2 linked regions of the Salipiger sp. CCB-MM3 genome follow. The protein of the gene in region 2 interacts with the protein of the main gene of each other region in a pairwise test. Links are inferred from orthologs where the notes say so. Each region holds a gene or a part of one and is shown on either strand. Other genes may lie near its edges. The genes, in order: trkA and AYJ57_RS09540.

Region 1 (3,133 bases), 1.6 Mb from region 2 along the record:
GGTCGCCGACATGCCGCTCGGCACGCAGTCGAAAATCCTGCGCGTGCTGGTCGACCAAAGCTTCACGCGGGTGGGCGGCACCGACAAGGTGCGCGTCGATCTGCGGGTGATCTCCTCGACCAACCGCGATCTCGACGCCGAGATCGCCGCGGGCACCTTCCGGCAGGAGCTGTACCACCGCCTCAACGTGGTGCCGATCGCCGTGCCCTCGCTCGAGGACCGGCGCGAGGACATCCCGATGCTGGCGCGGCATTTCATCGAAGGCTTCAACCGCGGGCAGGGCCTGCCGCTGCGCGAGCTTTCCGACGACGCGGTGGCGCTGCTGCAGACCATGGTCTGGCCGGGCAACGTGCGGCAGCTGAAGAACCTGATCGAGCGGGTGCTGATCCTCGGCGATGGCACCGGCCCGATCGAGGCGCGCGAACTGCCGCAGGACGGACCGGCGGGCGAGGCGGAAGAAGGGCGCGTGGTGCTGTCGGGCACGCTGGCGACTCTGCCGCTGCGCGAGGCGCGCGAGGCGTTCGAACGGGAATATCTGCTCACCCAGATCAACCGCTTTGGCGGCAATATCTCCCGCACCGCGGCCTTCGTCGGCATGGAGCGCTCGGCGCTGCACCGCAAGCTGAAGTCGCTGGGTGTGGTCACCGGGGCCAAATCCGGTGGCCGTATCGCTTATGTCGAAGACGAGCAGGTGTCGCAGGTTTCCTGAGCATCCCGCCTGCGGGCAAGACAGGATGGCAACGCGCGCCGGGTGTCCGGCGCGCGTAACCCCGCCTGCGGATTGACCGTTAGCGCCCGGCATGTCATGCCGGACGCAATCCCGGCCTCGGGCCAGCAGATTAGGCAGACGACATGAAGGTCATCATTTGCGGCGCCGGCCAGGTCGGCTGGCAAATCGCCCGCCACCTCTCGGGCGAGCGCAACGACGTAACCGTGGTGGACAACAACCCCGACCTCGTCCGCCGCGCGACGGATTCGCTCGACGTGCAGGGGATCGCGGGCTTCGCCTCCTATCCCGATGTGCTCGACAAGGCCGGTGCGCGCGACGCCGACATGATCATCGCGGCCACCTATTCGGATGAGGTCAATATGGTCACCTGTCAGGTGGCCCATTCGATCTTTGCCATTCCGCGCAAGATCGCCCGCCTGCGCTCGCAGAGCTATCTGACGGCGATCTACTCCGATCTCTATCGCCGCGATCACCTGCCCATCGACGTGGTGATCTCGCCCGAGAAAGAGGTGGCGGAGGCCGCGCTGCAGCGTCTTTCGGCCCCTGCGGCTTTTGACACCGAACGCTTTCTCGAGGGTGGGGCGCAACTCCTTGGTCTGACAATCGACGAGCATTGCCCGATCATCAATACGCCGCTGCGGCAGCTGTCGGACCTCTTTTCGACGCTGCGCTCGGTGGTGGTGGGCATCCGGCGCGAGGGCACTTTGTTCGCGCCCGAGCCGCGCGATCAGATTTTCGCGGGCGATGCCTGTTACGTGCTGGTCCATGCCGACGACATCCAGCGCACGCTGGAGATCTTCGGCAAGGCGCAGCGCAAGCAGGAGCGTATCGTGGTGCTTGGCGGTGGCAACGTCGGCCTTGCGGTGGCGCGGGCGCTGGAAAGCCGCCCCGACCGCATCCGCGCCAAGGTGATCGAGAAGGACCGCCGCTCGGCAGAGCGCGCGGCTGACGCGCTGGAGCGGACCATCGTGCTGCATGGCGACGCGCTCGACACGGCGCTGCTGCGCGAGGCGGGGATTGGCCGCGCCGACGCGGTGCTTTGCGTGACCGACGACGAAAAGACCAACATGCTGGCCGCCGTGCGCGCCAAGGCCGAGGGCTGCCCGATGGCCATCGCGCTGATCAACGATCCCACGCTGGTGCCGCTGATGGAGCCGATGGGCGTTGACGCGCACATCAACCCGCGCGCCACCACCGTGAGTTCGATCCTGCGCCACATTCGCCATGGCCGCGTGCGCTCGGTCTATTCCATCGGCGATGCCGAGGCCGAGGTGATCGAGGCCGAGGTGCTGTCGACCTCGTCGATCGCCGGCCGCGCGATCCGCGAGATCGACTTCCCCGAGGGCGTTCTGGTGGGCGCGGTGATGAAGGATGGCGAGGTGGTGAAGATCACCGGCAATCTGCGCGTGGAAGAGGGCGACCGCATCGTCATGTTCGCGCTGGCCAAGGACGTGCCGGAGGTCGAACGGCTTCTGCAGGTCTCGATCGATTTCTTCTGAGCCATGATCTCGCTCGCCCGCACGCCTCTTTTGCTGCTTCTGGCGGGGATCGCCAGCGCCTCGATGATCATTCCCGCGGCGGTGGCTCTGGCGGCAGAGGAATTCCACGACGCGCGCAGCTTCTTCTATGCCGGGATCGTCGGCATGGTGCTGACGACGCTGATCACCATCGCGCAGGCCACACGCACGCATTACCGCAGCGCCTCGCGGCAGCTTCTGGCGCTGCTGGGGGCCTTCCTGCTGCTGCCCGCGATGCTGGCGGTTCCGTTCCATGAGGCGGTGCGCACCACCACCTTTCTCAACGCCTATGTCGAGATGGTCTCGAGCTTCACCACCACCGGAGCCACGCTGTTTGCGCCCGAGCGGCTGTCGATCGCCGAGCATCTGTGGCGGGCGCAGGTGGGCTGGCTTGGCGGGCTGCTGATCTGGGTCAGCTCGGCGGCGCTGCTGGCCCCGCTGACGCTTGGGGGATTCGAGGTGACCGCCTCGGGCGAGCCGGGGCAGAGCGTCGATGCTGGGGCCGCGCGCCGCGATGCGTCGGATCCGGCGCTGCGGCTGGCGGCCTCGGCGCGGGTCTTGGTGCCGATCTATAGCGGGCTGACGCTGGCGCTGTGGATCATGCTGATGATGGCCGGGGACCAGCCGCTGGTGGCGCTGAGCCACGCCATGTCGACGCTGTCGACCTCCGGCATCTCGCCGGTGGGCGGGCCAGAGCAGGCGCGCAGTGGCATGGCGGGCGAGATGATCATCTTTTTGTTCCTCTTCTTCGCCCTGTCGCGGCTGACCTTCTCGGGCGACACAAAGGGGCTCGCGGGCTCGCGGCTGCAGAATGATCCCGAGTTCCGTCTTGGCCTGCTGATCGTGGTGATGTTGCCGGTGGCACTGTTCTTCCGGCATTGGATCG
Region 2 (3,065 bases):
TACCTCGTGAAGAACTGAGTTTTCATGTCCAACCGTTTTGACAGTTTCGTCGTCTTTGCCGAAATGCGCACCGGCTCGAATTTCCTCGAGACCAACCTCAACGCGATGGACGGGCTGACCTGCCACGGCGAGGCCTTCAACCCGCATTTCATCGGTTACCCCAATTCGAGCGAAATTCTGGGCGTCACTCAGGCAGAGCGCGACGCCGACCCGCAGCGACTTTTGCAGGTGATCCGGCAGCAGACGCCGGGCGGCATGGGCGGCTTTCGGTTTTTCCACGACCACGACCCGCGCGTGCTGCCGACGCTGCTCGAGGATGAGCGCGTGGCGAAGATCGTGCTGACCCGCAACCCGGTCGAAAGCTACGTCAGTTGGAAGATCGCGCAGGCCACCGGCCAATGGAAGCTGACCAACGTCAAAAAGCGCAAGGACGCGCAGGCAGAGTTCGACGGCCCCGAGTTCGAGGCGCATCTGGCGCGGCTGCAGGATTTTCAGGTGCATCTGATGACCGCGCTGCAGACCTCTGGGCAGACCGCCTTCTATGTGGCCTATGAGGATCTGCAGAACGTCGCGGTGATGAACGGTCTGGCGAAATGGCTGGGCGTCCCCGCTCGCCTTGAAGCGCTCGACGCCTCGCTCAAGCGCCAGAACCCGCAGCCAGTGGCCGAGAAGGTCGCCAACCCCGACGAGATGGAGCGCGCGCTGGCCCGCCTCGACCGGTTCAACCTTACCCGCACGCCGAGTTTCGAGCCGCGCCGCGGGCCGGTGGTGCCCTCTTACGTGGCAGGCGCGGAAACGCCGCTGATCTACATGCCGATCCACTCTGGCCCCACGGAAAGTGTGCGCCGATGGCTCTGCGCCCTCGACGGCGCGGACGAAGAGGCGCTGATCACCGGCTTCAGCCAGAAGACCCTGCGCCAGTGGAAACGCGCGCGGCCCGGGCATCGCGGCTTTACCGTGGTGCGCCACCCTCTGGCCCGCGCCTATGACGCCTTCTGCAGCAAGATCCTCGACACCGGCCCCGGCGGCTATGCGCGCATCCGCAAGACGCTGCGCCGCGCCCACGGGCTGCCGCTGCCCGAAGGTGCCCCCGGCCCCGACTACACCGCCGAGCAGCACCGCGCCGCCTTCGACGCCTTCCTGAATTTTGTGAAGGCCAATCTCGCCGGGCAGACCGCGCTGCGCATCGACGGGCATTGGGCCTCGCAGAGCCAGTGCCTGCAAGGCATGGCCGAGTTCACCCTGCCCGACATGATCGTGCGCGAAGACGAGATGGCAGTCTATTTGCCGGCCTTGGCCATGCAGGTGGGCCATCCCGCGCCGCCGGAACCCGAGGCCAAGGGCCGCTCCGCCGCCGCGCCCTATACGCTTGCCGATATCTATGACGCCGACCTCGAAGCGCTGGTGCGGGATGTCTATCAGCGCGACTACCTGATGTTCGGTTTCGGCGACTGGGCCTAGGGCCCGCCTTTCAGCAGCACGCAACGAAAAAGGAGCGGGCCGTTTGGCCCGCTCCTTCAGAACGTCATGTCGCGCGGGTTCAGGCCGCCTGCGACGAGCGGTCCTCGGTCAGCACCGCATAGAGCGTCGCCGGATCCGGGTTCGCCCGCAGCTTGGTGCAGAGCGCCGCATCGCGCAGCGAGCGCGAGACCAGCGCCAGCGCCTTGAGGTGCTCGACCCCGGCGTCTTCAGGCGCGAAGAGCGCAAAGACCACATCCACCGGCTGACGGTCGACCGCTTCGAATTCAACCGGCTTCTCCAGCAGGATGAACACGCCGTGCACCTGATCGATGCCCGGAATCCGCGCATGCGGCAGCGCGACGCCATGGCCCACGCCGGTGGGTCCAAGGCTTTCACGCTCCATCAGCGCCTCGACGGCCGAGGCCGCGTGGATGCCGTAGGCGGTTTCGGCCAGCTCGGCGATGTCATGCATCAGCCGCTTCTTGCTGCTTGCCGCCGCGACGACCTTCACGGCCTGCGGTTTCAGGAGTTCAAGAAAGGTCATTGACCGCCCTTTACTGTCTGCTCGAAGGCGCCGATCACCCGGCAGGTTGCGACCCTTACGGATCGATCCAGCCGATATTGCCGTCTTCACGCCGATACACGACGTTCACGCCATCCTTTTTTTCGTTGCGGAAGACCAGCACGGGAGCCCCGGCCAGTTCCATCTGCATCACGGCTTCGCCTACGGTCAGCGACGGGATCGAAGTCTCCATCTCTGCCACGATAATGGGCTGCAGCGTGTCGGGCTCGGCATCTTCATGCGAGTCCTCTTCGCGCGCGAGGATATACGAGGCAGCGTTCTGGAGTTCAACGGGCTCCGCGCGATCCTTGTGATGGTCTTTCAGGCGTCGCTTGTATCTACGCAGTTGCTTGTCGATCTTCTCGCAGCACCCGTCGAAGGCCGAGTAGATCTCGGTCGCCTTGTCCTTCGCCGAGGTGGTCAGCCCCGTCGACAGGTGGACAGTGACCTCGCAGACGTATTCATGCGCACTCTTGGAAAAGGTGATATTCGCATCGGTGGGACGGCCAGAGTACTTCCCAAATACTCCATCAAGCTCTTGTTTTGTATGAGTTTGAAGTGCGTCGCCGATGTCGATCTGCTTACCCGTGATCTGATAGCGCATCTTTGTTCCTTCTCTCTTTGGATCCGTATCGCATCCAGCCCGGAGGCTGCCTCAGATGTGGTGCGGATCAGGGGTGACGCAAGGCCGCTGCAGAATGGACCCGGCTTCCCCTCTCCTCTGGGGACGCAAATGCCGGAGCTGCAGAATAACGGTGCGTCATAACCTCATTTGAGGTCAGCACCCCCCATTTTGTCAATGATCTGTCGCAAACTCGCGAGGGAAGGATAGGCGAAATTCCTCAAGGAATCGCTTTAGCTGATGCGGAAGTTCTCGCCGAGGTAAACGCGGCGCACGTTTTCGTTCTGCACCACTTCCGCCGGTGTACCCGACATCAGCACCTGCCCATCGTGCAGGATATAGGCCCGGTCGACGATCTCGAGCGTCTCGCGAACGTTATGGTCGGTGATCAGAACGCCGATGCCGCGCTTCTTCAGATCG

The links.
Region 1: the proteins of AYJ57_RS09540 (region 2) and trkA interact in binary tests that used the Escherichia coli proteins (3 or more experiments, as listed by UniProt). The link is inferred for Salipiger sp. CCB-MM3 from one-to-one orthologs.

The regions. Positions count from the first base shown.
Region 1 is NZ_CP014595.1:375,189-378,321, reverse strand. What follows is about bases 224-3,040. They hold trkA (Trk system potassium transporter TrkA), read left to right. Parts: upstream 224-852; coding sequence 853-2,229; downstream 2,230-3,040. Other genes in these bases: AYJ57_RS01825 (TrkH family potassium uptake protein), read left to right, coding at 2,233-3,040; ntrX (nitrogen assimilation response regulator NtrX), read left to right, coding at 224-709. Outside these bases: more of ntrX, read left to right, coding at 1-223; more of AYJ57_RS01825, read left to right, coding at 3,041-3,133. UniProt on the Escherichia coli protein: Part of the constitutive potassium transport systems TrkG and TrkH. May regulate the transport activity of TrkG and TrkH systems. Binds to NAD(+) and NADH.
Region 2 is NZ_CP014595.1:1,957,580-1,960,644, reverse strand. The notes cover bases 274-3,022. They hold AYJ57_RS09540 (PTS sugar transporter subunit IIA), read right to left. Parts: upstream 2,006-3,022; coding sequence 1,541-2,005; downstream 274-1,540. Other genes in these bases: lptB (LPS export ABC transporter ATP-binding protein), read right to left, coding at 2,879-3,022; hpf (ribosome hibernation-promoting factor, HPF/YfiA family), read right to left, coding at 2,061-2,627; AYJ57_RS09545 (sulfotransferase family 2 domain-containing protein), read left to right, coding at 274-1,461. In the rest of the region: AYJ57_RS09550 (DUF5927 domain-containing protein), read left to right, coding at 1-18; more of AYJ57_RS09545, read left to right, coding at 25-273; more of lptB, read right to left, coding at 3,023-3,065. UniProt on the Escherichia coli protein: Seems to have a role in regulating nitrogen assimilation.